2 regions of the Afipia carboxydohydrogena genome follow, and region 2 is predicted to be linked to the other one. Evidence: predicted binding sites of a transcription regulator. Region 2 holds the regulator's gene; the other holds the start of a gene.
The links. Region 2 encodes LexA, which represses DNA repair genes until DNA is damaged. Its sites were predicted from a motif close to TGTTCNNNNTGTGTTCNG; they were not measured.

Region 1: a site for LexA is predicted at 2,838-2,855, ahead of AFIC_RS11880 (PA0069 family radical SAM protein). Genes of this name have one in related genera too.

Annotation. Positions count from the first base shown of each region.
Region 1 is NZ_CP113162.1:2,456,218-2,471,963, forward strand. Features, by position in the region: gene AFIC_RS11870 (glycosyltransferase family 39 protein) at 1-737, opposite strand, end outside; gene AFIC_RS11875 (ribonuclease HII) at 804-1,580, opposite strand; gene AFIC_RS11880 (PA0069 family radical SAM protein) at 1,662-2,816, opposite strand; gene AFIC_RS11885 (DUF3551 domain-containing protein) at 2,935-3,258, shown strand; gene AFIC_RS11890 (glycosyltransferase family protein) at 3,416-3,988, shown strand; gene moaB (molybdenum cofactor biosynthesis protein B) at 3,990-4,547, opposite strand; gene ypfJ (KPN_02809 family neutral zinc metallopeptidase) at 4,659-5,603, opposite strand; gene AFIC_RS11905 (site-specific DNA-methyltransferase) at 5,990-7,120, shown strand; gene AFIC_RS11910 (hypothetical protein) at 7,190-7,663, opposite strand; gene AFIC_RS11915 (glutathione S-transferase family protein) at 7,783-8,403, opposite strand; gene mutY (A/G-specific adenine glycosylase) at 8,406-9,506, opposite strand; gene AFIC_RS11925 (DUF721 domain-containing protein) at 9,623-10,102, shown strand; gene AFIC_RS11930 (DsbA family protein) at 10,366-11,019, shown strand; gene smc (chromosome segregation protein SMC) at 11,316-14,780, shown strand; gene AFIC_RS11940 (small ribosomal subunit Rsm22 family protein) at 14,808-15,746, shown strand, end outside.
Region 2 is NZ_CP113162.1:1,613,514-1,629,259, forward strand. Features, by position in the region: gene lpxA (acyl-ACP--UDP-N-acetylglucosamine O-acyltransferase) at 1-595, shown strand, start outside; gene AFIC_RS07985 (LpxI family protein) at 607-1,461, shown strand; gene lpxB (lipid-A-disaccharide synthase) at 1,464-2,651, shown strand; gene AFIC_RS07995 (methyl-accepting chemotaxis protein) at 2,862-4,553, shown strand; gene gltA (citrate synthase) at 4,631-5,935, opposite strand; gene gltX (glutamate--tRNA ligase) at 6,077-7,498, opposite strand; gene AFIC_RS08010 (glutamine--tRNA ligase/YqeY domain fusion protein) at 7,695-9,365, shown strand; gene AFIC_RS08015 (ComEC/Rec2 family competence protein) at 9,532-11,811, shown strand; gene lexA (transcriptional repressor LexA) at 11,824-12,528, opposite strand; gene AFIC_RS08025 (hypothetical protein) at 12,943-13,242, shown strand; gene AFIC_RS08030 (molybdopterin molybdotransferase MoeA) at 13,257-14,465, opposite strand; gene moaC (cyclic pyranopterin monophosphate synthase MoaC) at 14,481-14,960, opposite strand; gene trpC (indole-3-glycerol phosphate synthase TrpC) at 14,965-15,746, opposite strand, start outside.

The sequences.
Region 1 (15,746 bases), 840 kb from region 2:
CCGCCCGACTGCCACGCATAGGCCTCGAGCGAAAGGAGCGCGGGGCGAGGCAATGCCGCGCCGTTGCGCGCCAGCCAGATCATATAGGGCAACGCGATGACCGCGATCACCAGCGCGCCATATAACGGATCGATCGAGCGCAACGCCGCGCGCCCGCGCGAGGTCGCCAGCGCGAAGATCGCGAGCAGAGCCAGCAGCACCGGCGCCATCGCTGTGGTGAGGAACAACAGCCCGATCTCGATCGACAGCGCGAACCACGCGCCGCGCTGCCGCTCGCCGATCACCCGCCATGCATGCAGAAGCGTCAGCGCCCAGAGCGGCCGCGCCAGCACGTCGGGGCCGAATTCCAGTCCCGGAAAACTGAAGGCCGCGATGGCCAGCGTCAGCAGCGCCGCAAGCACGCCCTGCTGCGCGCCGACCAGCGCGCGCGCGAGCATGAACACCGCGCCCATCATCACCGCGAAGCAGATCTGCGCCAGCAGATACACGCCGAAGGCGTAACCGCCGACGGCACGGAACGCGATGTCGGCGAGCCAGAACGACAGCGGCGGCCCGAGCGCGGTGCCGACCTGATACTCGCGGCCGAACGCCAGCACGGTCGGCGCGTCGCCGGGCGGGCTGAGATAGAGCGCCGCCGGCACCAACAGCCACAGCAGCGCCAGCGCGAGCACGGCGCTCCAGAGAATCCAGCGCGGCTTGGCGCGGACGAGTTCGACGATCAGGGAGGTGAAGCGCATCGCGCGGACGAACCGGGGCGGGAGGGCAAAAAGACCGTTCAGCTCTTGATAAAGGCCCGCGCCGGATCAGGCAACCTGAACGGCCGCCTCCTCCGCCGCGATCACGGTTTCCGTCACTTCAGGCAGGGACAGATCGGCCGGAACTGCCACGCCGTTCAGCCTGGCATGGGCCGCAGCCACGGGCGCGAAATGCCGCCGGTGGTGCGGCGTCGGGCCATGCTGCCGCAAGGCTTCGAGATGCCGGGGCACGCCGTAGCCCATATGCGAATCGAAACCGTATTCGGGATGCGCTTGCGCCAACCTGCACATCAGGCGGTCGCGCGTCACCTTCGCCACGATCGAGGCCGCGCCGATCGACAGCAGCAGACCGTCGCCGCCGATCACAGGCTCGCAGCCGCATGGCACATCGATCCTGTCGCGGCCGTCCACGAACACATGGCGCGGCGCTTGCGGCAAACCCCGCACCGCGCGCGCCAGCGCCCACAGCGAGGCGCGCAGGATGTTGTCACGGTCGATCCGCCACGGCGGCGCGGCGGCGACCGACACCAATGCAGTGGCGCAGATTTCATCGAACAGCGCCTCGCGCGCCTCCATGGTGAGGCGCTTGGAATCGTCGATGCCTTTGGGGATTCGATCGGGATCGAGAATCACGGCGGCGGCGACCACCGGCCCCGCGAGCGGCCCGCGCCCCACTTCGTCGCATCCCGCCACCGGCCAGACGCCCTGCTTCATCAGCGCATGTTCGCGCTCGAAACTCGGACGCATCGCGGCGTTAGCCTTGGTCTTGGCCTTCGCAGGTTTCGCGGGGACTTTCGTGGTTGCGGAGGATTTGATCCGACTCATGACCGGACACTGAAACGAACCGCCGGGTACGGCAAGCCGGAACCTGGCAGATGTGCCCGCTATTCAGCACGGGCCTTCAATTCAAAACAAATCCAACTGTTCACCGCTTTTTTCCGGCTGCACGAAATGCGAGGTGGAGAGCTTCACCCGCTTGCGGTTCAGCCCCAGCCGTTCGCACGCGATCTCGAAGCGGCGGCCGATCATCCACGCCATCGGGCCGGTGCCCTTCATCCGCGTGCCCCATTGCGAGTCGTAATCCTTGCCGCCGCGCATGTCGCGGATCAGCGTGAAGACGTGGCGGTAACGGTCCGGGTAATTCGCGATCAGCCATTCGCGGAACAGGTCGCGCACCTCGAGCGGCAGCCGCAGCAGCGTGTAGTTCGCCTCCTTCACGCCGGCATGGGCGGCGGCATCGAGAATGCGCTCCATCTCCGAATCGTTGAGTGCCGGAATGAGCGGCGCGGTCATCACCACGGTCGGAATGCCCGCCGCCGAGAGTTGCCGCAGCGCCTCCAGCCGTTTGGGCGGCGTCGAGGCGCGTGGCTCCATGCTGCGCGCGAGTTTCGGATCGAGCGAGGTCACCGAGATCGCTACCTTGGCGAGATTCCTTTCCGCCATCCGCGAAAGGATATCTATATCGCGCACGACCAGCGCCGATTTGGTGACGATGCCGACCGGATGGCCGGTCTTCTCCAGCACCTCGAGAATCCCGCGCATGATCTTGTGCTCGCGCTCGATCGGCTGATACGGATCAGTGTTGGTGCCGATCGCCATGGTGCGCGGCTCATAGCCCGAGACCGTCAGTTCCTTTTCGAGAAGTGCCGGGGCATCCGGCTTCATGAACAGTTTGCTCTCGAAATCGAGCCCCGGTGACAGGCCGAGATAGGCGTGGGTCGGCCGCGCGAAGCAATACACGCAGCCGTGCTCGCAGCCGCGATAGGGATTGATCGAACGATCGAAGCCGATGTCGGGGGAGTCGTTACGCGAGATCACCTTGCGGGCGGTGTCGATCCCGACGCTGGTCTTGAATGGCGGCAGTTCGTCGAGGCTCTGCCAGCCATCGTCGAAGGCGGCGCGGGCTTCGCGCTCATATCGTCCGCTGGCGTTGGTCTGAGCGCCCCGGCCGCGGCGGCGCGCGGCGTCGATGGCGACGCCGATCTGGTCGAAATCGGAGAGACCCGCCGCCGGAGCGGCGGAAGGCGGCGATGTCTGCGCGGATTGAATGGCCCTGCTCATGCTTCAAGGATAATCGTCCTTCAGAACAAAACAAGAACATTTTTATGACATCCCCAGCGGACCTCGCACCGCTGCCCGGCGTTGACGGTCCGGCGGAACATTTCATGAGGAGGATTCGATGAAGGCATATCTTCTGGCGGCGGCGGCAATCGGTCTGGCGGCGGGTTTCACCTCGACAAGCGTGACGCCCGCGAAGGCCGGCACGGTCTGCCTGACCGACAACGACAGCCCCAACACCTATCGTTCCTGCGAGTATTACAGTTTCCGCGCCTGCCGGGCGTCGTCGCAAGGCGTGGGCGGTTCGTGCGTGCGCAACCCGCGCGGCGATGACGGCGAGTATGGTTACATCGAAGGCCCATCGGTCGAATTCGGTTCGGCCTATAATCGCTATGACGGCCCGATCTATCATCGCGGCTATGGCGGGCCCGGCTATCGCTGGTGAGTTTTTAGGCACCTCTTTCGGACGGGACGGAGCGATATATCGCTTCGTCCCGTTTTCATGCGTCATGGCGTATGTGCCCTGCATGATGCAGGGTTCTTTGTCCGCGCATGGAGTGCTAAGGCATCGCCGTTCCTTTTGACGGTGGAGCCGCGCCCCGATGATCAGCATCGTGATTCCGACACAGGGCAATGAATCCGAGACGGTCGCCACGCTCTCGGCGCTGGTGCCGGGCTCGGCGGCGGGCATGGTGCGCGACGTCGTGCTGGTCGATCGCGGAGGCGCTGGCGACATCGCGCGCGTCGCCGATGTCGCGGGCTGCCGCTTTCTGAAGTTCGAGGGCTCGCGCGCCGACGCCATCGCGGCGGGCGTCAAGCTCGCGCGAGGCTCCTGGCTGATGTTCCTGCATGCCGGCGCGGTGCTCGAATCCGGCTGGATCGACGAGACCGCGCAGTTCATCGAAAGCGTCGGCGTCAGCGGCCACCGCCGCGCCGCTGTCTTCCGCTACGCGCGTTCGCCCTATGCCGAAGGCGGTGTCACACATGGCCTGCGGCAGATCGCCCGCGCGGTCGCGGGGCCGTCCTCCAATCAGGGACTTTTGATCGCGCGCGATCATTACGACCGGCTCGGCGGTTACGCGCATGGCGCGCGCCACGCGGAATCGAAGTTGCTGTCGAAACTCGGCCGCTCCGGCCGCGCGATCCTGCGCACGCGGATATTCGTGCCGGCTTGAGTTACTTCGCCTGCGCCTTGCCGCGTTTTAAGTGCTCGTCGAGACGCGGCATGATCTCCACAAAGTTGCACGGCTGCGTGCGATAATCGAGCTGATGCGCGAGGATGCCGTCCCAGCCGTCGCGGCAGGCGCCCGGCGATCCCGGCAGCGAGAAGATAAATGTCGTACCCGCCACCCCGGCGGTCGCACGGCTCTGGATCGTGGACGTGCCGATCTTGGCATGGCTGAGCATGTGGAAGGCGATGGAGAATCCATCCATCCGCTTGTCCAACAGCGGCTCGACCGCTTCCGGCGTCACGTCGCGCCCGGTGAAGCCGGTGCCGCCCGTCGTCACCACCACATCGACGCCATCGTCGGCGATCCAGCGCTTCAACTGTGCCTGAATCTTTTCGACGTCATCGGTGACGATCTCGCGCGCGGCGAGACGATGCCCCGCCGCCGTGATGCGGTCGGCCAGAGTCGCGCCCGACTTGTCGTCGGCGAGCGAACGCGAATCCGAGATCGTCAGCACCGCGATGTTCAGCGCGATGAAGGGTTTGGATGAATCGAGGGAGGTCATGATGTTTTATCCGTCATTCCGGACGGTTCGCGACGCGGACCGATCCGGAATCCCGATATGAGGCGTGAGATTCCGGATTCGCTCGCGAATGCTCGCGCTCCGGAATGACACTTACAAGTTCCCCGCGCCGAAGGTGTTGCACGCCGCCACGCTGCCCTGCTGGTAGCCGGTCATGAACCAGCGCTTGCGCTGTTCGGCCGAGCCATGCGTGAACGAATCCGGCACCACGCGGCCCTGCATCTTCCGTTGCAGCGTATCGTCGCCGATCGCCGCCGCCGTGCGCAGCGCGCCGTCGATGTCGCCCGACTCGATGAAGCCCGGCCGCTTCTTCTCCTCGCGATTGACCCAGACGCCGGAGAGGCAGTCCGCCTGCAACTCGACCTTGACCTGGATCGCGTTGGCCTCCGCCTTGCTGCCCGCCTGCTGTTGCATCGCGTGGGCCTTGTCGAGAATGCCGAGCAGGTTCTGGATGTGATGGCCCGCCTCGTGCGCGATGATGTAGGCGGCGGTGAACTTGCAGGCGCTGCCCTGACACCCGCCGAACTTGGTCTCGATCTCGCGGAAGAAGCCGGTGTCGAGGAAAATCTGCCGGTCGGGCGGGCAATAGAACGGCCCCATCGCCGATTGCGCCATGCCGCAGCGGCCGCCATTTGTGGCGTTGCGGAACAGGACGATGCGCGGACCCTTGTAGGTTCGGCCACTGGCCGAGAAGATCTCGTCCCAGCGGTCGTCGATCTCGCCGAGCACGCCGGCAATCATGCTGCCCATCTCGTCGGTCGGTGCACCACGCTTGGCCTGCGAGGACGGCCGGTCGCTCTGATAGCTCGGGGCCTGCCCGCCGCCGCCAGTGAGGATTTCCGCGCCGCCGATCAGGATGCGCGGGTCGATGCCGACGGCCCAGCCGATCAGGCCGAGCACCACCACCGTGCCGATGCCGAGGCGGCCGCCGCCGCCCATCGGAAAGCCGAAGCCCCCGCCTCCGCCGCCGAAACCGCCGCCACTGTCGTCGCGCCGGTCGTCAATGTCGTCGCTGCGGCGGAAGTCGTCATAACGCATCGCATCTCTCCTTAAGGCCACGCATCTCATAACGGCCGATGGCGGGAATCGTTTGATGCATGATGCAACAACAACCGCGCTCGGGTGGGGATTTTAGCGCCCCCGGCAATTTTTGCCTAGTCGATCGAAAGCACCCTGTCGTGCACTGACCGACCGGCATGCGGCGTTCAGCCATGGCCATCCGCGACGCCGCGCGTCATTCATTCTGCTCCGCGCGCGGCACACGATGGAATCGATTCCGATCGCGCGACGATCGAATAAATTTTCGATGCACCGAAAAAGCATCGCGGTTAAGTCGATTTTTACCTTGGACATTCATGGTGATGACAAGTCGGATTTGTTGGTCCCGCGTCGCCGACTGCGTCGCCTGAGTCAGGTTTTGAGTCATGGTTGTGTCGCGTCGCGGGGCGTCTGCAAAGGCGCCCCGCACTAATTTTGAAACCTCGCCATCCTCGCGCATCGTCATCGGCGATTGCGTCGCGGAGATGACGAAACTGCCCGCGAACTCCGTCGATCTGGTGTTCGCCGACCCCCCGTACAATTTGCAGCTCAAGGGCGAATTGAAGCGCCCGGACGAGTCGCATGTCGATGCGGTGAATAACGACTGGGACAAGTTCTCGTCGTTCGCCGCCTATGACGATTTCACGCGCGCATGGCTGCTGGCCTGCCGCCGCATCATGAAGCCGACCGCGACGATCTGGGTGATCGGCTCCTATCACAACATCTTCCGCGTCGGCGCGATCATGCAGGATCTCGGATTCTGGGTGCTCAACGACATCGTGTGGCGCAAGACCAATCCGATGCCGAACTTCCGCGGCCGCCGCTTCACCAACGCGCACGAAACCATGATCTGGGCCGCGCGCGATGAATCGACCAAATACACCTTCAACTACGATGCGCTGAAGGCCGCCAACGAGGACGTGCAGGCGCGTTCCGACTGGCTGATCCCGCTGTGCACCGGCGATGAACGCCTCAAGGGCAAGGACGGCAAGAAAGTCCATCCAACGCAGAAGCCGGAAGGCTTGCTGGCGCGCGTGCTGCTGTCGTCATCGAAGCCCGGCGATCTCGTGATCGATCCGTTCAACGGCACCGGCACCACCGGCGCGGTCGCGAAACGCCTTGGCCGCAGCTACATCGGCTTCGAGCGCGACAAGACCTACGCCGCCGCCGCCGAAAAGCGCATCGCCGCCGTCGAGCCGCTCCCGGAAGCGACGCTTGCTCCGTTCCTGACCGCGCGCGATGCCCCGCGCGTGGCCTTCTCCGAACTGATCGAGCGCGGCATGATCTCGCCCGGCGCGAAACTCGTGGATTCGAAGAAGAAGCATGCCGCTCTGGTGCGCGCCGACGGCGCCATTATGCTCGGCGACAAGGTCGGCTCGATCCATCGCATGGGCGCGGTGGCGCAGGGTTCGGAAGCCTGCAACGGCTGGTCGTTCTGGCACGTCGAGACCAAGAAAGGCCTCAAGCTGATCGACGAGCTGCGCGCCGAAATCCGCCGCGAGATGGCGGCGGGCTGAAACGCAAGACATTCCTGAAAATAAAAACGGACGCCTCGCGGCGTCCGTTTTTATTTAGCTTTCGCGAATTTAGCCGCGCAGCAGGCGGTATCGCTTGTGCGTGAGGCAGGTGTTGACCACCAGCGCGTAGTCCGCGGTGGCCTGCTCGGCTGTGATCGCCCCGCCTTCGGCGATGGTGCCGCCGGCCGACTGGGCCGCGCTGGTTGCGTTCGCGAGCGTGTGCGCCTGACGGAATGTCGAGACCGGGATGAAGGACGCGGCGGCGCCCGCCACCGCCAGCGCGGTGCCCGCCGTCTGCTGATCGCGCGCCTTCCGGGCGGCGGCTTCCTGCGGCGCGGCCTGCTGGCGGCATTCGGCGAGATCGCGGCGATACTTCTCCGGATTGACGCGGTGCATATCGACCAGCGGTTCGTAGATCGGCGGCAACGCTTCCGATCCGGTCGCGGCGGTCCCGGAGGCGGATGCCACCGGACCCGGCCCCTGTGTCGTCTGGTTGCAGCCCGCGACCAGCAATCCCATCCCAACCAATAATATCGTACGCATGAAAATGGCTCCCCAGCCCTGAACAACAAAGCGCGTCCTAAGCATGCGCCGATGCCGGGAAGCAAGTTTTCCGGTCGAAAGATGACTGCGACAATTTGGCAGGCGACGGGCTGCCGGTCTCAGGCCTTCTCCTCATCCAGCGCCTTCTGCACCGCCGGACGCTGTTTCATCCGCTCGCGATGCGCCGCAACCTTCGGAAACTCCGCGAGATCGACGCCGTCGCTCTTGGCCCAGTTCGAGACCGTGAACAGGTAAGGATCGCAGACAGTGTACGCCTCGCCCATCACCCACGGCCCGCGCAGCATCTTGTCCTCGATCATGGCCATGCCCGCGCGCATGTTTTCCGGCACCTTGCGCCTCATGTCCTCGAACGACGTCTCCTCGCTCGCCCAGCGCGCGCCGCGCATCTTGTGCGAATGGGAAATGTGCACACCTGAGCAGAGATAGCTGTTGAAGGCCTGTACCTGCGCGAAGGCGAACGCATCGCTTAAAGGAGCGAGGTTCGCCTTGGGGAAGCTCTGCGCGATGAAGGCGAGAATGGCGGGCGTCTCGGTCAGCACGCCCTGATCCGTCGCCAGCGCGGGCACCCGGCCCTTGGGGTTGATCGAGAGAAAGTCCGGAGAATTTTGCTGGTTCGCCTTCATGTCGATACGCTCGGCCTTATAATCCGCACCGGCTTCCTCCAGCGCGATATGCGACGCCAGCGCGCACGTCCCGACCCCGTAGTAAAGTTTAAGCATCTTCATTTCTCTCCCAATCCGTGCGCGATGACCTTGCGCATCACGTTCGGCAACGCCTCGTCTGTGAGCGTCGCGATCTTCACCCAGCGCATTCCGTGTGGCGCTTTGGTTCGCGGCGCTACTTTGCCGACATAGACGGACAACGCCAATGGAAAGTGCGTGAACACGTGCGTCACGGTCCCGGTCTTGCGACGCCAGCGCGACAGGTTTTTCAGAACCGGGGCTTGCGCGCGCGCCTTCGTCTCATCATGCGCGACAAGCCAGTCCGATCCCGGCACCTCGGTCATGCCGCCGAGCAATCCTTTCTCGGGCCGGGCGCGCACCAGCAACTCGTCGCCGCGCGTCACCACGAACGCGGCACCGCGCCGTAACGCCCCGGTTTTCTTCGGAGCCTTGCGCGGAAATGTCTCCTGCTCGCCACGAGTGCGCGCGAGACAATTGTCGTTTAGCGGGCACAGCGCGCAAGCCGGCTTCTTCGGCGTGCAGATCGTCGCGCCGAGATCCATCAGCGCCTGCGCGGAATCGCCCGCGCGCGAGGGGCCGAGCAAAGTCGCGGCGAGACGCTGAATTTCAGGCTTGGCTTTCGGCAGTTCGTCTTCCACCGCGAACAGCCGCGACACCACGCGCTCGATATTGCCATCGACCGGCATGGTCTGGCGGGCGAACGCGATCGCGGCGATCGCCGCCGCCGTATAGGGACCGATGCCGGGCAGTTCGCGCAGTCCTTCCTCGGTCTCGGGAAACGCGCCGCCATGTTCGCGCGTCACCGTCACCGCGCAGGCGTAGAGATTGCGCGCGCGCGAATAGTAGCCGAGCCCCGCCCACATTCTCAAAACATCGTCGAGCGACGCCGCCGCCATGTCGGTGACATTCGGCCAGCGCGCGATGAATTTCAGGAAGTACGGCCCGACCGCCTTCACGGTGGTCTGCTGCAACATGATCTCGGAGAGCCAGACCCGGTAGGGATCGGCTGTCTCGCCCGGCAGCGCGCGCCATGGCAGCACCCGGCGGTGGCGGTCGTACCACGCGAGCAGCAGTTCCGCGCGCGACGCGGATTTCTCCGTGACTTTGTTTCGCCGTGCCGTCGCGCCTGATAAGGTCATAGCCTACTCATAACGTCATTCCGGGACGGACCGAAGGTCCGGACCCGGAATCTGTCGAGATAAACCACAGCGAGATTCCGGGTTCGCAAAGCGCGCCCCGGAATGACGGAAATCCGATGAGCAAGCCCGGCCCGCTCACATCCAAGCCGTTATCCGCGCTTCTCGCGGGCGTATTCAACGACGCCTTCAAGAAGCAGGGCTTTGCCTCGCGCGAACTGGTGACGCGCTGGAGCGAGATCGTCGGCCGCGACATCGCCGCCTATGCGGAGCCCCTGAAAATCCAGTGGCAGCGGCCCGTCGAAGGCCAGCCCGAAATCCCGGCCACACTGATCCTGCGCGTGGAAGGGCCGCGCGCGCTGGAAATCCAGCATTCCTCGACCGTCATTCTGGAGCGGGTCAACCGCTTCTTCGGCTGGAACGCGGTCGGCAAGATCGCGCTGCGGCAGGCGCCGCTCGCGCACCGGCAGAAGCGCAAGACCAGAAAGCCCCCGAGCGAGGCCGCCGTGGCCGAGGAGGCCCGCGAACTGGACGCCGTGGACGACGACAATCTGCGGACCGCGATCGCGCGGCTGGGCGCGTCGATCAAGCGAAATTGACGCCTTCCAGGCGGCCCCTAGTGTGGTGGTTCAGAAGTTCGCTTCATTTTCTCCGCGAGTCCTTCAAGCGAAATTCTGAACCTAAACCACACTAGAATCATAGATTTGCCAGTGTCCTTTCGAATCCGAAGTTCGCTACGGAAGCTGCTGCACGATAAGGCGAACTTCGGATTCGGGACCCTGGCCCCCGGCATTGCCACAATTGCGGTTTCAAGCTAGTGGTCCGAACTCAACATCCGCACACTATTCCGGAGTTTCCTGCGATGATCACGCGCCGTACCTTCAATACCGCCCTGGCTTTCGCAGGCACCGTTGCCGCGATCGGCGTCTCGCCATGGAAACTGATTTCGCAGGCTGTCGCGCAGGAGCCGGCCCAGATCGCCAAGCCGAGCACGCTTGGCGACATGACGCTGGGCTCCAAGGACGCGCCGGTGACGATCATCGAATACGCCTCGATGACCTGCCCGCATTGCGCGGCGTTCGAGAAGGAAGTCTTCCCGCAGATCAAGTCGGCCTACATCGACTCCGGCAAGGTGAAGTTCATCTTCCGCGAATTTCCGCTCGATCAGGTCGCGCTCGCGGCCTCCGCGCTGGCGCGCTGCGTCGCCAAGGATGATTCGAACAAGTACTTCGCCATCATCGGCATCCTGTTCAACCAGCAGGCGGATTTGCAGACCCAGGCGTTCCAGACCATCAACCGCGTCGGCAAGCAGGCTGGTTTCAGCGAGGCGATGATCAAGTCCTGCGTGCAGGACGACCTCACGGTGCAGAAGGGCATCCTCGCCGACCGTGAATACGCCAACAAGACGCTGAAGATCGACTCCACCCCGAGCTTCTTCATCAACGGCACGCTGGTGAAGGGCGAGACCTCGTTCGACGGCTTCAAGAAAATCATCGACCCGCTGCTCAAGAGCTGAGGTCTCTCCACCCGGCTTTGGAACCGGCGTCTCCGGACGGGCGGTATCGAGACCTTTTGTTCGCTTTTCCTTCTCATGGAACAGGGAAAAGCGCCGTAAAACCGTTGGAAAATCGGCCGGAATCCCCCGGAAACGGGCGGGCGGGCGTTGCCCTGCCCTCGCCCGCTGGCCATTGTCCGGCGTGAACGGCGGGTTTGGGCGATTCGCTCCTGCTCCCGGTCGCCGGATGGGAATGACATCCGCAATGGATTGGTACGGCGGACCGTTTGCGCGGCCGCCAACAGAGTAAGTCTCGCATGAAACTGACGCGCCTTCGCCTGCATGGATTCAAATCGTTCGTCGAGGCGACCGATTTCCTGATCGAACCCGGCCTCACCGGCGTGGTCGGCCCGAACGGCTGCGGCAAATCCAATCTGGTCGAAGCGCTACGCTGGGCGATGGGCGAGACGTCCTACAAGTCGCTGCGCGCCGCCGACATGGACGCGGTGATCTTCTCCGGCTCCGGCAATCGCCCCGCGCGCAACCACGCCGAAGTGGTGATGACGATCGACAACACCGATCGCTCCGCCCCTTCCTCGATGAACGATTCCGAGACGCTGGAAGTGTCGCGCCGCATCGAGCGCGAGGCAGGCTCGGTCTATCGCATCAACGGCAAGGACGTTCGCGCGCGCGACGTGCAAATCCTGTTCGCTGACGCCGCGACGGGCGCGCGTTCGCCCGCCCTCGTCCACCAGGGCAAGATCGGTGAAATCATTCAGGCGCGCCCCGACCAGCGCCGCCGCGTGCTGGAAGACGCCGCCGGTGTCGCCGGACTTCACGCCCGCCGTCATGAAGCTGAGTTGCGCCTGAAGGCCGCCGAAACCAACCTCACCCGCGTCGAGGACGTGATCGGCCAGCTTGCGAGCCAGATCGATGGCCTGAAGCGGCAGGCACGGCAGGCGATCCGCTATCGCGAAGTGCAGGCCAAGGTCCGCAAGGCCGAGGCGCTGCTGTTTCATCTGCGCTGGTTGCAGGCCAACGAGGATGTCGCGGAATCCGGCCGCACCCACGATCTCGCCGTGCGCGAGCAGGCCGAGCGCGTCCAGCATCAGGCCGAAGCCGCGCGCATTCAGGCGATCCGCGCTTCTGAGTTGCCCGCGCTGCGCGAGAACGAAGCCCGCGCCGCCGCCGGCCTGCAACGCCTCACCAACGCGCGCGACATGCTCGACCGCGAGGAGGAGCGCGCCAAGGAGCGCGCCGCCGAACTCGACCGCCGTCTGACGCAGTTCGCCGCCGACGTCGAACGCGAGCAGCGCCAGCTCTCCGATGCCGATGTCGCCGTGCAGCGGCTCGATTCCGAGGAAGCGATCCTCAAGGACGAGATCAAGTCGCGCGTCGAGAAGCGCAGCGGCGCGGACGCCAAGGTGTCGGAAGCCGATGAAGCGCTGGCCGCCGCCGAGCGCACTTTCTCCGAACTCACCACCGCGCTGGCCGATCTCACCGCACGCCGCCGCCAGTTCGAGGCGAATGTGCGCACTCATGCGGAACGCCTCGCGCGCATTGATCAGGAAATCGCCAGCGTCAACCGCGACGTCGAGAAGCTCGACGCCGAGACCGGCAGCCTTGCCGATCTCGAAACGCTCGCGCAGGCGACAACCGCCGCGCAGGAGACGCTCGCGCAATCCGCCGGCACGGTGCAGACCAGCGAGGCCGCGCATGTCGCGGCGCGCGCCAAGCTCGATGGCTCGCGCGCGCCGGTGGTGGAAGCCGACAAGCGCGTGCAGCGCCTTGAGACCGAAGCCAAGACCATCGCCAAGCTCGTCACCAGCGAGACCAAGAACCTGTGGCCGCCGATCATCGACGGCGTCAGTGTCGCCAAGGGCTACGAGAAAGCGCTGGGCGCCGCACTCGGTGACGATCTCGACGCGCCGACCGATGCCTCCGCGCCGCTGCGCTGGTCGAACCTCGGCGTGATGGCAGACGATCCGGCATTGCCGGATGGCGTCGAGGCGCTCGCCAGCCACGTCAACGCGCCGCCGGAGCTGGCACGCAGCCTTGCGCAGATCGGCGTCGTCAGCCGCGAGCGCGGCGCTGAACTGGTGAGCCGCCTCAAGACCGGCCAGCGCCTTGTGTCCACCGAAGGCGACCTGTGGCGCTGGGACGGTTTCGTCGCGGGCGCGCATGCACCGACCGGCGCGGCGCGGCGTCTCGCCGAACGCGCACGCCTCGCCGACATCGAACACGAACTGGAGCAGGCGCGCGCCGACGCGAGCGCCAAGCGGCAGGCACTGGAAGCCGCCGAGTCCGAATTGAAATTCGCCGCCGCCGCCGAATCCGCCGCGCGCGAATCCGCCCGCGCCGCGCAACGCGACGCCGATGCCGCGCGCGAACGTCACGCGGCCGCCGAGCGCGAGATCAACCGCCATGCCGCGCGCCGCTCCGCGCTCGCGGAAGCACAGACACGCTTGACCGCCGACCGCTCCGAGGCGGACAGCGCCCACGGCGCAGCGACGCAGGCCGTGGCCGAGTTGCCAGCGAGCGACGAGACCGAGGCGCAGTTGGCGACCGCGCGCGCCGGGATGGACGAGAAGCGCCAGAGCGCCGCGCAGGTGCGCGCCGAGGCGCAGGCGCTCGCCCGCGAGGCCGAACTGGCCGACCGCCGCGTGCAGGCCATCGCCTCCGAGCGCAACGAGTGGCAGAGCCGCAAGACCAACGCCACCGCGCAGATCGCCACCATCGAGGAACGCACGGCCGAGGTAAAGACCGAGCGCGCGCAGCTTGAGGACGCGCCCGCGCAGTTCGCCGAGAAGCGCCGCGGCATCATCAGCGAGATCGAGACGGCGGAAGCTGCCCGCCGCGAGGCCGCCGACGCGCTCGCCGCCGCCGAAAACCTGATGGCGGAAACCGACAAGGCCGCGCGCGCAACGCTCGAAGCCCTGTCCGCCGCGCGCGAAGCCACCGCCCGCGCCGAGGAGCGGATGGAGGCGACCCGCCGCCGCCTTGAAGACATCGAGCGCGAAATCCACGAGACTCTTGAGGTCGAGCCGCACGCCGTCGCCGCGATGGCCGAAGTGACGCCCGAGACCGAACTGCCGGACGTTATGTCCGCCGAGGCCGATGTCGAAAAGCTGCGCCGCGACCGCGACCGGCTCGGCAACGTCAACCTGCTCGCCGAGGAAGAACTGCGTGAGATCGAAACGCAGCACACCGGCCTCACCACCGAGCGCGACGATCTCGTCGAAGCCATCAAGAAGCTGCGCACCGGCATCCAGAGCCTCAACAAGGAAGCGCGCGAGCGCCTGCTGACCTCGTTCGAGACCGTGAACAACCACTTCAAGCGGCTGTTCACCGAACTGTTCGGCGGTGGCGAGGCTCAACTGCAACTGATCGAGAGCGACGACCCGCTGGAAGCGGGCCTCGAGATCATCGCCAAGCCGCCCGGCAAGAAGCCGCAGTCGCTGTCGCTGCTCTCGGGCGGCGAGCAGGCGCTGACGGCGCTGGCGCTGATCTTCGCGGTGTTCCTCACGAACCCCTCGCCGATCTGCGTGCTGGACGAAGTCGACGCGCCGCTCGACGACCACAATGTCGAGCGATTCTGCAACCTGCTGCACGAGATGACCGGCTCGACCGAAACGCGCTTCATCATCATCACGCACAATCCGATCACCATGGCGCGGATGAACCGGCTGTTCGGCGTCACCATGGCCGAGCGCGGCGTCTCGCAGCTCGTCTCCGTCGATCTCGACGGCGCGATGAAGGTGCTCGACCAGAACGTGGCGTAGCGCGCCTGCGCGGGAAGCCAGTATGCAATGCCCGCCTTCGATCTTCCTCCCGACCTGAAAGCCGCTCTCGCCGCGAAATCCGAGGGCCTGTCGCGCAATGATGCCGCCAAGCGCGCCAGCGCGATTTCGGAATCCTATCGCGGCGGCGGCACTTCCGCGCCGATTCGCACCGAGCGCGATGCACTCGCCTACGCGCTGGCGCGGATGCCCGCGACCTACGCCGCGATTTCCGCGAGTATCCATGCGCTGCGCGAACAGCATCCGGACTTCACACCCGCGACATTGCTCGATGTCGGCGCGGGTCCCGCGACCGCAAGCTGGGCAGCGGCGCAGGCTTTCGATTCCCTCACGAACTTCGCCGCCATTGATGCCAACGCCGCGTTACGCGCGCTGGCCTGCGACAGCGTGGAGAACAGCCGTCTTGCCTCGCTACATTATGCCGAGAGCGATGTCCTCACCGGACTCGCGGCGATGGACCCCGCCGACCTCGTGATCGCGAGCTACGTCATCAATGAGCTCACTGAGGCGGACCGCGCCACGCTCGCGGATCTGATGTGGCAGAAGACGCGCGACACGCTGCTGGTGGTCGAGCCCGGCACGCCATCCGGCTATGAGCGTATCCTCGCGCTGCGCGCGCGGCTCATCGCGCAAGGCGCGCATGTCATCGCGCCCTGCCCGCACGACCGCGCCTGTCCGCTCACTTCACCCGACTGGTGCCACTTCTCGCAGCGGCTGTCGCGCTCCCGCGCGCACAAGCAGCTCAAGGGTGCGGAGGTGCCGTTCGAGGACGAGCGGTTCATCTATGTGGCGCTGTCGCGTTCACCGCACAGGGTAAACGCCGCGCGCGTGCTGGCGCAGCCCACCCTCAACAAGGTTGCGGTCAACGCCAAGCTCTGCACTCAAACGGGGCTTTCGTTCATGTCCGTGCCGCGCCGCGACAAACCGGCCTATGCCGCCGCCCGGCGG
Region 2 (15,746 bases):
ATCCACGGGGTATCGCGGCGAGCCGACAAAACTCGTTGTTGGCAACAACTGCACCATCCGCGAAGGCGTGACGATGAACATCGGCACGGTCTCGGGTGGCGGTGTCACGACCGTCGGCGACCGTGGATTCTTCATGAACAATGCGCATGTCGGGCACGATTGCCATGTCGGCAAGGACGTGATCTTCGCGACCTCCGCGACGCTCGGAGGGCATTGCACGATCGGCGATTTCGTTTTTATCGGTGGCCTGTCCGCGGTCCATCAGTTCACCCGCATCGGTTCGCAGGTGATGGTCGGTGGCGTCTGCGGCGTGACGCAGGACATCATTCCCTATGCGATCGCCAACGGCCAGCGCGCCAAGCTGGAGGGACTTAATGTCGTCGGCATGAAGCGGCGCGGATTCACTCATACGCGAATGAAAACCGTGCGGGCGTTTTATCAGAGGCTGTTTCACGGTCCGGGTGTCTTTGCCGAGCGCCTTGCAGCGTTGCAGGACGAACGAGGGTCGGACCCTGCGATTGCGGACATTCTGGATTTCATCGCGGCCGACAATCACCGGCCGCTATGCATGCCGTCGGCTTCGGATCACTCCTGAACGGGATGGCGATGGACAATCAGGCCGATCATCAGCACCCGGTCGGATTGATTGCCGGAGGCGGTGTGCTTCCGTTTGCGCTGGCCGACAGCCTGCTCGCGCAGGGACGCGAGCCGATCCTGATCGGTCTCAAGGGATTCTGCGATCCGCAGCGCATCGCGAATTATCGCCATCACTGGTTTTCGGTCGGCCAGTTCGGCTCGATCATGGCGGCGCTGCGCGAGGAAGGATGTTCCGACATCACCTTCATCGGCAATCTGGTCCGGCCCGCGTTCAAGGATCTGCGGTTCGACTGGCTCGCGGTCCGGATTCTTCCGCAAATTCTGCAAGGTCTGCGCGGCGGCGACAATCATATCCTGTCGGCGACGGCGCGGGTATTCGAGGACGGCGGCTTTCGCGTGCTCGGCGTGCGCGACCTTGCGCCCGATCTTCTGATGCCATCCGGCTGCCTCACGCGTGCGCCACCCGATGCGGCGAGTCTGAGCGATGCAGCGAAAGGGCGGGAGGTGCTGCGGGCAACCAGCCCGTTCGATATCGGACAGGCGGTTGTTGTCATCGGTGGCCATGTGGTGAGCGTCGAGGATATCGCGGGGACCGATGCGCTGCTTGTACGGATCAAGGAGTTGCGTGAGAGCGGGCGATTGCGTGCGAAGCCTGGCCGGGGCGTTCTCGTCAAGGCGCCCAAACAGGGACAGGATCTGCGCCTCGATCTTCCCGCGCTCGGGCCGCAGACGATCCGGGGCATCGCGGAAGCAGGCCTCGCCGGGATTGCCGTAATGGCGGGGCACTCGGTTGTCGCTGAACCGCAGGCGATGGTTGAGGCGGCGGACAATGCCGGCATCTTCGTCGTTGGGCTGGACCCCTGACCATGACGCAGAAGGTCATGAGGAGACCGCGAAAAATCTTCCTGATCGCCACCGAGCCTTCCGGCGACCATCTTGGCGCGGCCTTGATGAAAGAGTTACGCCATCGGTTCGGCAACGAGGTTGAGCTTGCAGGCATTGGCGGCCGCGAGATGGAGGAGCAGGGGATCACCTCGCTGTTCCCGATTGGCGATCTCGCGATCGTCGGCTTCGCGGCGGTCGCGCGGCAGCTCCCGATGTTGCTCCGGCGTATCAGTGAGGCGGCTTCCGCGGTCGTCCGGGCCAAGCCTGACATTCTGGTGATCATCGACAGTCCCGACTTCACCCATCGCGTGGCGAGGAAGGTCCGCAAGGCTGACCCGTCCATTCCGATTGTCGATTATGTGTCGCCGACGGTCTGGGCGTGGCGGCCGGGCCGCGCGCGTACGATGGCGGGCTATGTCGATCATGTGCTGGCGGTGTTGCCGTTCGAGCCGGACGAGCATCGCAAGCTCGGCGGGCCGGCCTGTACCTATATCGGTCACCCGTTGATCGAGCGGCTGGACACGCTGCGGCCGAATGCGCAGGAGGCGCAACGGCGGGAAACGCCGCCGCCAATACTCGTTCTGTTGCCGGGTAGCCGCCGCGGTGAAATCCGCCACCACATGCCGGTGTTCGGCGAAACACTGGCGGCGCTACGCGAGCAGGGGGTTACGGTCGAAGCCGTGCTGCCGACCTTGCCGCATCTGCTGGACGCCGTGAACGAGGCCGCCGCGCAATGGACAGTGCGGCCGCGCATCGTCACGACGGAGGCGGAGAAGCAGGCTGCGTTTCGCAATGCGCGCGCGGCGTTTGCAAAGTCCGGCACCGTAACGCTCGAACTGGCGCTGGCCGGCGTGCCGATGGTGACGCTCTATCGTGGCGGTGCTGTGGAAGCGTGGATCGCGCGCCGTGTCGTACGCGTGTCATCAATCATTCTCGCCAACCTCGTGATTGGTGAGAATGTCATCCCCGAATTTCATCAGGAGGAATGCACGGCGCAAAATCTTTCGTCTGCATTGCAGAATGTTCTGAGCGATACACCGCAGCGCAAGCGCCAGATTGAGGCTTTCGCGAAACTCGATCGTATCATGGATACCGGCGGCCGTTCACCGAGCGAACGGGCGGCGGATGTCGTGATCGCCATGCTCGATGACGATAAGATTTACCGTTAGGCGCCGATTATTTTCACAAATACGATATATTTCTAAGTTGGAATACGTACGCGTGGCTGCTCGACCCGGCACTTAAATAAAATTAAATGTATTTCTTGCACCGTCGGCGCATCGAGAGAGAGCGGTGCACGAATGATAATTCGTCGGATACGCCCATCCGGTCTCGCTTAACCTCCCGAGCATGTAAAGAAACTCGCTGAGGTTTTAGAGATGCGAAAGAATTTTCCGGTGACCGACGCCGAATATCCGGTTGACGATAAAACGCTGATTGTTTCGAAAACAAATCTCAAGGGAAAGCTGACTTACGTTAATGGCGATTTCATCGATGCGGCGGAATTCACGTCGGACGAATTGATAGGGCAGCCACATAATATCGTTCGTCACCCGGACATGCCGGAAGCCGCGTTCGAAAATCTCTGGGATACGCTGAAGGCGGGAAAGCCCTGGCTTGGGGCCATCAAGAATCGCCGCAAGAATGGGGGTTTCTATTGGGTGCTGGCGACCGCGTCGCCGATTTGCGAAAACGGACAGGTCACGGGCTATACCTCGATCCGGACGAGACTGCCCGCCGATCAGCGTGCATTGGCCGAGGACGTTTACGCCGCCATTCGCGAAAACAAGCCGCATCGTTATCGCATCGACGCGGGCATCATTCGCAAGCGATCTTTCGTGGATCATTTTTCGATCTTCACGCGCACCTTGAAGGCGCGCTTGACGACGATGATCGCGGTGCAGATGCTTTTTATGCTGGCTCTCGGTGCATGGAGCGTGTTCGGTCACGGCATGGCGGGAGTCGTGATGGCTTGTCTCGCCGGGATCGGCGCTCTTGTTTGCGCCGTTGTCGGCCGCCAGACCGTTATGGCCATACAAGGTCCGATGGATCATTTGAACGAAGTTCTGACGAACCTCGTTCAGGACAAGCTCGATAACCGAATCGAAATCAGGCGCGACGACGAGATCGGAGAGGCGCTTCGCAATCTGCAAACCGTGCAGACCGTCATTCGCTTTACCCGCGACGAGGTTGATGCCACCCGGCGCCGCGCGGATATTCAACGCAAGGCAGACATGGCGAAGGTTGCGGATGCATTCGAGGCTGCGGTCGGCGAAATCGTCGATGCCGTAGCCTCGTCTGCGACCGAGCTTGAGGCTTCCGCGACCACGCTTGCGTCCACTGCCGACCATGCGCGGGAGTTTGCCGCACGCGTCGCCAGCGGTTCTCAGGACGCTTCGACCAGTGTCAGCTCTGTCGCCACCGCAACGGAGGAAATGACATCCTCGGTGCAGGAAATCAGCCGGCAGGTGCAGGATTCAGCGCACATGACGAGTGCCGCAGTCGATCAGGCCCGTTCCGCGACAGATCGCGTCAGTACGCTGTCGAACGCCGCGGCCCGCATCGGCGATATTGTCGAGATGATCAATAACATCGCCGCCCAGACAAATCTTCTGGCTCTCAACGCGACAATCGAGGCCGCGCGAGCAGGCGAAGCCGGGCGCGGTTTCTCTGTGGTGGCTTCCGAAGTGAAGGCGCTCGCCGAGCAGACGGCGAAAGCGACAGGCGAGATCGGCCGGCAGATCGGAGACATTCAGGGCGCTACGCAGGAATCTGTCGCGGCGATCAATGAAATCAGCAACTCCATTGAGAGGCTTTCGGAAATCTCGTCAGCGATTGCATCGGCCATCGAGGAGCAGGGCGCAACCACACAGGAGGTCGCCCGCAATGTCCAGCATGCGGCGCAGGGAGCACAGCAGGTGTCATCGAATGTCGGCAACCTTCAGCGCGGTGCGGAGGAGACGGGAGTTGCATCCTCGCAGTTGTTGTCGGCGGCTCAAACATTGTCCCATGACAGCAACAGGCTCAGACAGGAAGTCAACAAGTTCATGGGCTCGGTGCGCGTGGCCTAGACCGTATCATTGAATCCGCAAAACGAAACGGCCGGAGCGAATGCTCCGGCCGTTGAATAGTCCAGAAAGACGCAAGATTATTTGCGCTGATCGAGCGGTACGTAATCGCGCTTGACCGAACCGTTGAACAACTGGCGCGGACGGCCGATCTTCTGCTCGGGGTCCTCGATCATCTCGCTCCACTGGCTGATCCAGCCAACGGTGCGGGCGACCGCGAACAGCACGGTGAACATCGAGGTCGGGAAACCCATCGCCTTCAGCGTGATGCCCGAATAGAAATCGACGTTCGGATACAGCTTGCGGTCGATGAAGTACGGATCGCTCAGCGCGATCTTTTCCAACTCCATGGCGACATGCAGCAACGGATCGTTGCCGTGGCCGGTTTCCTTCAGAACCTTGTGCGCGGCCTGCTGCATCAGCTTGGCGCGCGGATCGTAGTTCTTGTAGACGCGATGCCCGAAGCCCATCAGGCGGACATTGCTGTTCTTGTCCTTCACCTTGGCGATGAATTCCGGAATCTTGTCGACGGTTCCGATTTCGCCGAGCATCGCGAGGGCCGCTTCATTGGCGCCGCCATGCGCAGGTCCCCACAGGCAGGCAATGCCCGCCGCGATGCAGGCGAACGGATTGGCGCCGGAAGATCCCGCGATGCGCACCGTCGAGGTCGAGGCGTTCTGCTCGTGGTCGGCATGGAGGATGAAGATCTTGTCCAGCGCATCGGCGAGAACGGGGTTGACCTTGTATTCCTCGCACGGCACCGCGAAGCACATGTGCAGGAAGTTCTCGGCGAAGTGCAGCCGGTTCTGCGGGTAAACGAACGGCTGGCCGATCGAATATTTGTAGGCCATCGCCGCGAGCGTCGGAATTTTGGCGATCATCCGCATGGAAGCGATCATGCGCTGCTGCGGATCGTTGATGTCGGTCGAGTCGTGATAGAATGCGGCCAGCGCGCCTACAGAGGCCACCATCACGGCCATCGGATGCGCGTCGCGGCGGAACGCCTGGAAGAAACGCGCCATCTGCTCGTGCACCATGGTGTGGTGCGTGACGCGCTTATCGAAATCGTCCTTCTGCGCCTTGGTCGGCAGCTCGCCGTACAGCAGCAGGTAACAGGTTTCGAGGAAGTCGCCCTGTTCGGCGAGTTGTTCGATCGGATAGCCACGGTACTGAAGGATGCCTGCGTCGCCATCGATGTAAGTGATTTTCGACTGGCAGCTTGCCGTGGAGGTAAAGCCCGGATCGTAGGTGAACATACCGGTCTGGGCGTAGAGCTTGCTGATGTCGACGACATCCGGGCCCACCGTGCCGCTGTAGACAGGCAAGTTCACGCTCTTGTCGCCTACGGTAAGGGTGGCTTGTTTTGTGTTGGACTTCACATCCATCGTGGATCCCCCGATGTCTCTTGGTACGGATTGCGAACGGCGGACAATCTCAAAGTCGGCCGATCGCCCAAAATCTTCGGCAGAAGGGGTACCGTATTGCTATGTGCGCTGCAAGACGGCGGTCTTAAGCCTTGGTAGGGGTTACTGGCTCTGATCCTGCAATCTTGCCAAGGATATTTCACGTCCTAGAACGGCCAGGACGTCAAAAATACCGGGGGATGTCGTTTTGCCGGTCAGGGCCACGCGCAGCGGCTGGGCGACTACTCCGAGTTTCAGGTTGTTTTTCTCGGCGTAATCACGCATCGCCGCTTCTGTCGTTGCCTTGTTCCATTCCGTCACCTCGGCGAGGTGACGGCGAAGTTCGCCGATGAGTGCGCGAGTTTGCGGCGTCAACAATGCAGACGCCTTCGTGTCCATCGCGAGTGGCCGTTCGGCGAAGATGTAGTTGGCGCTCTCGACCAGCTCGAGCAGCGTTTTGGCGCGCTCCTTCAATCCGGGCATCGCCTGCAACAGTTGTGCGCGCGTGGTGTCATTGAGTTTGGCCTGCAACGTGGGGCCTTGTGGGATGAAGTGCAGGACATCCTCGAAACTTTTCACAAGTTCTGCATCGTCTGCGGAGCGGATGTAATGGCCGTTCAGATTTTCGAGTTTGGCGAAATCGAAGCGTGCGGCGGAGCGGCCGATCGAACCAAGATCGAATGCCTCGATCATTTCCTGCGTGGAAAATATTTCCTGATCGCCATGACTCCAGCCGAGCCGCACCAGATAATTCCGCAAGGCCGCCGGGAGGTATCCCATAGCGCGATAGGCTTCGACGCCGAGCGCGCCGTGTCGCTTGGAGAGTTTCGAGCCGTCCGGCCCGTGGATTAGTGGAATGTGAGCCATCACCGGGACATCCCATCCCAGCGCATCGTAGATATGCTTCTGGCGCGCAGCATTGATGAGGTGATCGTCGCCGCGAATGACGTGTGTCACGCCCATGTCATGGTCGTCCACCACCACCGCGAGCATGTAGGTGGGGGTGCCGTCGGAACGCAGCAGCACGAGATCGTCGAGATTCTCGTTCTGCCAGACCACGCGGCCCTGGACCTGATCCTCGATCGCGGTTTCCCCGGTCTGGGGAGCCTTGAGGCGGATCACCGGCTTGGCTCCGGAAGGAGCCTCCGCCGGGTCGCGGTCGCGCCAGCGGCCATCGTAGCGCACGGCGCGGCCTTCGGCGCGCGCTGCCTCGCGCATCTGGGTCAGTTCCTCGGGCGTCGCGTAGCAGCGATAGGCCTTGCCCTCGGCCAGAAGGTGTTCGGCGACCTCGCGGTGCTGCCCGGCGCGGCTGAACTGGTAGATCGTCTCGCCGTCCCAATCGATACCCAGCCATTTCAGCCCGTCGAGGATCGCGTCGATCGCCGCCTGCGTGGAGCGCTCGCGGTCGGTGTCCTCGATCCGCAGCAGCATCTTGCCGCCGAGCTTGCGGGCATAGAGCCAGTTGAACAGAGCGGTGCGTCCGCCGCCGATATGGAGAAAGCCGGTCGGAGAGGGGGCGAAGCGGGTGACGACGGGTTTGGTCATTTCGGATGGTTCGATCGGTCCATGGGGGAGGAATTGGCGGGCCTTTATCATACTGCCGGGGCACTGTCCCGGCATCCCGGCTGAAATGCCGCCGGAGGGTCAAAAGTTCGTTTTTTACGGGCCGCCAGAACGGATCTGCGCCCCTTGGCGCGGCGGCGCGGATTTGGCAGATAAGGCGTAACTTGAAAGGGTGCAAATGACTGACGAATCGACGCCGGATGCAGGCCGCGACTTCATCCGCGAGATTGTGGCGGCGGACCTGGCCTCGGGAAAGCACAAGGGCGTGGTGACGCGCTTTCCGCCGGAACCCAACGGCTACCTGCACCTCGGCCATGCCAAGTCGATCTGCCTGAATTTCGGCATCGCCGAGGAGTTCGGCGGGCGCTGCCATCTGCGCTTCGACGACACCAATCCGGCCAAGGAAGAGCAGGAGTTCATCGACGCCATCCAGCGTGACGTGCGCTGGCTCGGGTTCGATTGGGGCGAACATCTGCATTTTGCCTCCGATTATTTCGAGCAGCTTTACGCCTGGGCGCAGGATCTGATCCGCGCCGGGAAAGCGTATGTCGATGACCAGTCGCCGGACGAGATTCGCCTGACGCGCGGCACCCTGACCGAGGCCGGGCAGAACAGCCCGTTCCGGGACCGTTCGGTGGAGGAGAACCTCGATCTGTTCGCGCGGATGCGCGCGGGCGAATTCGCGAACGGCACGCGCGTGCTGCGCGCGAAGATCGACATGGGATCGGGCAACATCAACCTGCGCGACCCGGTGCTCTACCGCATCCTGCATGCGCACCATCCGCGCACCGGCACCGCGTGGAACATCTATCCGAGCTACGACTTCGCGCACGGACAGTCGGATTCCATCGAGCACATCACGCATTCGATCTGCACGCTGGAATTCGAGGATCACCGCCCGCTCTACGACTGGTTCCTCGACAATTTGCCGGTGCCGTCGCATCCGCGCCAGTATGAATTCGCGCGTCTCAACATGACCTACACGCTGTTGTCCAAGCGCGTGCTGACGGAGCTTGTGCGCGAGGGTCACGTTTCCGGCTGGGACGATCCGCGCATGCCGACGCTGGCCGGGTTGCAGCGGCGCGGCGTGCCTCCGGAGGCGCTGCGCGATTTCGTCAAGCGCATCGGCGTCGCCAAGGCGAACTCGACCGTTGATATCGGCATGTTCGACTTCGCGATCCGCGAGACGCTGAACAGGACCGCGTTGCGCCGCATGGCCGTGCTGCGTCCGCTGAAAGTGGTGATCGAGAATTATCCCGAAGGTCAGGCCGATGAGCTCGAGGCGGTCAATCACCCCGAGGACGAGACACAGGGCACGCGGAAGATTCCGTTCGGCCGCGAACTCTACATCGAGCAGGACGACTTCATGGAGGAGCCGCCGAAAAAGTTCTTCCGTCTCGCGCCGGGCCGCGAGGTGCGGCTGCGCTACGCCTATTTCATCACCTGCCGCGAGGTCATCAAGAACGCGGCGGGCGAGGTGGTCGAATTGCGCTGTACCTACGATCCGGCCACGCGCGGCGGCAACGCACCGGACGGACGCAAGGTGAAGGCGACGATTCACTGGGTCAGCGCCGCGCATGCGGTGCCGGCGGAAGTGCGGCTCTATGACAACCTGTTCGCGACACCGCAGCCGGAGGCAGGCAATTTCGCCGCGCAGCTCAATCCGAACTCGCTGGAGATTCTGGTGGACTGCAAGGTCGAGCCTGCGTTCAGGTCCGATGCTGGAGAGGGCGCTGTGCAGTTCGAGCGGCAGGGCTATTTCGTGCGCGATCGCGACTCCACGCCCGACAAGCTTGTGTTCAACCGCACCGTCGGCCTGCGCGACAGCTACGCCAAGGCGGCGGGGTAACTTTCGCAAGCCGGTAGAGCGTTCCCTTCACACGGGAGAGGTCCAAGGTTTTCGGCCTGCTCGGATGAAGCGTGCGCATCAATTGCGGATTCCCCATCCGTTCCCGTGTTCAGAGCCTGACCGTCTCCGCTAGCATGGCGGCGGGACAGCCGACACGGGCGGCGCAATGGCGGACGGGGGACTCAAACAGGAGCGGCCGCGCGCGGGGAGGGCCATCGCATGGCCACCGCGCGAGAGGGCAGCGTCTGCCATTTCCGGCTCCGGCTGGTGGCAATTCCTCACCGAATTGAATCTCAGATGGATCCGCGCCGAGACCGGCCCGGGTCGGTTGCTGCCGTGGATTCCGGTCGCGTTCGGGGTAGGGATTGCACTCTATTTCACGGCGGCGCGCGAGCCGGTCGCGGTGGTGGTGGTGCCGGTCGCGGGACTGGCGTGCCTGTTGGCGCTGGCCGTGCGGCGAAGGCCTGTATTTCCCTATATCGCGCTGTTTGCGGCGTTGCTCGCCGGTTTTGCCACCGCGACGCTGAAGACCGCCTGGGTCTCGCACACGGTGCTGCTGACGCCGGTTGGTTCGGCGGCGCTGGAAGGCTTCGTCGAGACGCATGAGGAACGCGAGCGTACCGACCGTTTTGTGCTGCGGGTGACGAAGATGGAGGCGCATCGCGCGCCGCACTTGCAGCGGGTGAGGCTGTCGGTGCGCAAGGGTACCGCGCCCGCGGTGGGCAGCTATGTGACGCTGAAGGCGCGGCTGTTGCCGCCGCTGCGGCCGCTTCGTCCCGGCGGCTACGACTTTGCACGCGACATGTATTTTCAAGGCATCGGCGCGTCCGGCTTCGCGCTCGGTGCGATCAAGGTGCAGGATGCGCCAGAACAGCGCGGCTGGCGCTTGCGTTACGCGGCATGGATGCAGGAACTGAGGGATGCGGTGGATGCGCGCATCCGCACGGTCCTGAGTGGCGACCAGCGCGCGATCGCGACTGCACTCCTCACCGGTCGCCGTGATGCGATTTCCTCTTCAAACAACGATGCGTTGTTCGTTTCGGGCCTCGGCCATGTGCTGTCGATCTCCGGCTATCACATGGCTGTGGTCGCGGGCGTGGTGTTCTTCGCGATCCGCGCGCTGTTGGCGTTGAACCCGGCGTTGAGCGCGCGTTATGCGATCAAGAAATGGGCCGCATTGGCGGCGCTGATCGCCGCGCTGTTCTATCTGCTGCTGTCCGGCGCGGAGGTCGCGACGCAACGCTCGTTCTATATGACGGCTCTGGTGCTGGTCGCGGTGATGGCGGACCGGCGTGCGATCACGTTCCGTACGCTGGCGCTCGCGGCCATGCTGGTGCTGCTGATCGCGCCGGAATCTCTGGTTCATCCCAGCTTTCAGATGTCGTTCGCCGCCACCTTCGGTCTCGTCGTGCTGGCGCAGATCGGAATGCCGCAATGGTTTGTCGCGAGTGATGACACACGTCTCGGCCGCTTCGCGGCCTGGGGTGGACGTGAGCTTCTCGTGCTGGCGCTGGCGTCGTTCGTCGCGGGCCTTGCGACCACGCCATACGCCGCGTTTCATTTCCACCGCATCGCGCCCTACGGCGTCATCGCCAATCTGGTCGCGATGCCGGTGGTGTCCGCGTTGGTGATGCCTGCGGGTTTGCTCGGGATCATGGCCATTCCGTTCGGCTTCGACAGCCTGTTTTGGCGGTTGATGGAGGTCGGCATCGACTGGATGATCGCGGTGTCGCAATGGGTGGCGGCGTTGCCCGGCGCGTTCGGCCGTGTTCATGCCTTCGGTATCGGGCCGCTGATCGTGATGAGTTGCGGGATCGTCATTCTCGGCCTGTTGCGCTCGCCGTTGCGCTGGATGGGAGCGGCGCTGATCGGTTGCGGCGTGGCATGGGCAGCTGTCGTGACCGAGCCTGACATCCTGATCGCGCGCGACGCTTTGAGCGTCGCGGTGCGCGGCAAGGATGGCCGGTTGCGAATCATGCATACGGCGAAGAACGCCTTCGTCTGGCGCGAGTGGCTGGCGGCGGATGCGGATGGGCGCATGGTCACCGATCCGAGCATCGCGCAAGGCGTCTCGTGCGACGAGGCTGGCTGCGTGGCCGAGGGGAAGGAGGGCGATCTCGTCGCGCTGACGAGGCAGCCCGAGGCGCTGGCGGACGATTGCGCGCAGGCGAAAGTCGTCGTCACGCCGTATCCGGCACCCGCCGATTGCGCCGCCCGGGTCTTCCATCGCGACGATCTGCGTGGGCTGGGCGGCGTTGCATTAAAGAGAACGGCGCGGGGCTACAGCCTCGTCACAAGCCAGTCCGTCGAGGTGGACCGGCCGTGGTCGCCAGCCATTCCTGAGGCGTCACGCGGCTCGCAAAGCAACAAAACCCTCGGGCATCGTACGTCCCCGCAACCGGTCGACGCGACGCCGCCGGAGGGCGAGCAGGAGGTAGCCGATTAAACGGCCGCCGCCTCAGTATTTCCGGTAAAGCCCGATCAGCTTGCCCTGAATCCGGACGCGGTTTGGCGGCAGGATGCGGACCTCATAGGCGGCGTTGGCGGGCTCCAGCGCGATGGAAGCGCCACGGCGGCGGAAACGCTTAAGGGTCGCTTCCTCCTCGTCGATCAGCGCCACGACGATGTCGCCGGTGTCGGCATTCTCGTTGCGCTGGATCAGCGCCATGTCGCCGTCGAGGATGCCAGCTTCCATCATCGAATCGCCGCGCACTTCGAGCGCGTAATGCTCGCCCGAGCCGAGCATGTCGGGCGGCACGCTGATGGTATGGCTGCGGGTCTGCAACGCCTCGATCGGGGTACCGGCGGCGATACGGCCCATCACGGGGACCGCGACAGGCTGCTCTCCGCTTTCGTCGAAACTGCCGGGAACGGTGCTGCGCACCTTGCCGAGATTGCCTTCGATCACGCTGGGAGTGAAACCGCGCCGGGCGCCGCTACTGGCGGCAGGCTCGGGCAACTTGATGACCTCGATGGCGCGGGCGCGATTGGCGAGCCTGCGGATGAAGCCGCGCTCTTCCAGTGCCGTGATAAGCCGATGGATGCCGGACTTCGACCGCAGGTCGAGGGCATCTTTCATCTCGTCGAAGGAGGGCGGCACGCCGCTTTCCTTCAGCCGCTCGTTGATGAAGCGCAGCAGTTCATATTGTTTGCGTGTCAGCATCCGGCGCAGCCCTCGATCTCATCGTCCAGCGGATATTCATGTCCAGGCGGGTCATTGCCCGTTTTCCCGGCAGCCTGTTTGTTCACGACAGGTGCCAGACTCACTCGAAACAAATCATGAACATACACTATATGTTCCATACATGTTCTGCAATAGTTAAAATCTTATGAATCTGAAAGTACTGTTTTTAGGAAATCATACCGGAATGGACCGGAAGTGGCGCTGAATACCCTCCGGTGCAGGGCAAACGGCACGCCCTTGGGAGGCGCCCAGGGTGCCTGTCATTTGGCCGCGCGATGCCGCCCATGCGATGGCTTCGATATCTTCTAATTCCAGAAGGGAATGTTCGGTTGAGCGCTTCGTGGCAACCGCCTACGTCTTCGCGTGATGCGACGAGCAGGAGGAGGGATGCCGATGGCAGATTACGACGGGTCCGAACCGATGCAGGCCGAGATCGATCGCCACATGATGACGACGTTTTGCCGGACGCTCGACAGTTCGGCGCTGCCGCCGATGACGGTGATGCGGATGATGGCCTCCGCGCTCGGGGCGATCTATCGGCAGTCTTCCGCTACGCATCATGCACAGGAGTGTCCCTGCGGCTGGCAGCCATTGCCATCCGATGTCGATATATTGCTGGCGGAAATTGAAAGCGCCGCTCGCCGTCCGCCTGTTCCCGATCTCACCAATATGCAGATCGTCGGGCGGGCGTAGACGCTCTCCGCTTTTCAGCTGGGCAGCCGGATGATGTCGCAGCGCGCGCCCGCCGGTGCGGGAGGCGCCAGCGGCGGCCGGATCAGCAGAACGTCAGCGGCCGACAGATTGTTCAGCAGCGAACTGTCCTGATGATCGACGGTTGTCGCGACGGCGACGCCGTTGCCGTTGATCTCGATCCGCGCCCGCATGTATTCCTGACGATGATCATTGGCGGGCAGGTCGTGGCCGAGGATGGCGGTTTCGACGCAATGGGCGACATGCGCGCGACCCAACAGGGCGCGGATCAGCGGCACCACGAACACGAACGAGCACACGTAGGACGATGACGGATTGCCGGGCAGGCCGATCACGCTCATCGCTCCCTTGCGGCCGTGCATCATCGGCTTGCCGGGGCGCAGCGCGATCTTCCAGAATTTGATGTCGATGCCTTCGGCCTCGAACGATGGCTTGACGAGATCGTGCTCCCCGACCGACGCGCCGCCGGTGGTGATGATAATGTCGGCGCCCAGCGCCTCGGCGCGGCGGATGGCGGCGCGGGTGTCGTCCAGCGTATCACGCGCGATGCCAAGATTGATTGTTTCAGCGCCGCTGTTACGGACCAGCGCGTTAATCGCATAGGCGTTGGAGTAGATGATCTGCCCCGGATTCGGCTCCATGCCCGGCATCACCAGTTCGTCGCCGGTGGCGACGATCGCGATCTTCGGCTTGCGATGCACCGGCAGCGTCGGGTGGTTCATCGATGCGGCGAGCGACAAGTCGCGATCGGACAGCCGGGTGCCGCGCTTGAGCAGTATATCGCCTTCATGGAAATCGAGGCCCGCCTTGCGGACATGGCGCGGCACGGGCACGGCTTCCGACAGGGTGATGACATTGCCCTCGCGGACGACGTCCTCCTGAATGGCGATGGTGTCGGCTCCATTTGGCACCACGCCGCCGGTGAAAATCCGGATCGCTTCGCCTTGGCCGACCGAGAGATTGCATGGACGCCCGGCGGCGCTCTCGCCGGTCACTGTGAGGCGCGCGCCCGCAAGCGCATCCTGGGTGCGCACCGCGTAGCCGTCCATCGCCGACATCGGCGCGGGCGGCTGGGTGCGGCGGGCGGCGACATCGCGGGCCAGCGTGCGATGAAGCGCATCGTCGAGCGCGACGTTCTCCGCAGGCAGAGGCTGTATGCCATCGAGGATGGAGTTCAGTGCGTCGGCGACGGGCATCAGCGCCATGATGAAGCGTCCGTGTTATTTCTGATGTTTGTAAACGCCGGACTTGCCGCCGCTTTTTTCGAGAAGGCGGATGCCTTCGATATGAACGCCGCGCTCGACCGCCTTGATCATGTCGTACACAGTGAGGCAGGCGACCGATACAGCGGTCAGCGCTTCCATCTCCACGCCGGTCGGGCCTTTCACCTTGACGCTCGCCTCGACGCGGCAGCCGGGCAGCTTGTCGTCGGGTACGATGTCGAGCGTGACTTTGGACAGCGCCAGCGGATGACACAGCGGAATGAGGTCGGAGGTGCGTTTGGCCGCCATGATTCCGGCGACGCGCGCGGTGCCGAGCACGTCGCCCTTCCTGGCGTTGCCCTCGACGATGAGCTTGAGCGTTTCCACGCTCATCACCACAAAACCTTCCGCCACCGCCACGCGCTCGGTCGCGTCCTTCGCGGACACATCGACCATATGTGCTTCGCCCTTGGCGTCGATATGGGTGAGCTTGGTCATGGTCTCATGAAGCCTTCGCGAGCAGGGTGCGGGTCGCCGAGGTGACGTCGGCCTGCCGCATCAGGCTTTCGCCGACGAGGAAGGTCGAGATGCCGACGCGGGCGAGGCGGGCGATATCGGCGGGCGTGAAGATGCCGCTCTCGCCGACCATGATGCGATCCTTCGGCGCCATGGCGGCAAGCGCCTCGCTGGTGGCGAGCGTCGTCTCGAAAGTGCGCAGATTGCGATTGTTGATGCCGAGGAGCTTCGAGCGCAGCTTCAACGCGCGTTCGAGTTCATCCTGATTGTGAACTTCGAGCAGCACGTCCATGCCGACATCGAAGGCCGCAGTTTCGATGTCGCGCGCGGTGGCATCGTCGAGCGCCGCCATGATGATGAGGATGCAGTCCGCGCCGTGCGCGCGCGCTTCCATCACCTGATAGGTGTCGTACATGAAGTCCTTGCGCAGCACCGGCAGGGAAACCGCCTCGCGCGCGGCGACCATGAAATCGAGATGACCCTGGAAAGATGGCGTGTCGGTGAGCACCGACAGGCAGGTCGCGCCGCCTGCCTCGTAGGCGCGCGCGAGCGCGGGCGGATCGAAATCGGCGCGGATCAGTCCCTTGGACGGCGAGGCTTTCTTGATCTCGGCGATCAGCGCGTAATTTCCGCGCGCGATCGTATTTTCGATTGCCTTGGCGAAACCCCGCGCGGGCGCGGCGCGCCGTGCCGCCGCCTCGATCTCGGCCTGCGGGCGCGCGGCCTTGGCGGCTGCGATTTCCTCGCGCTTGTAGCGTTCGATCTTTT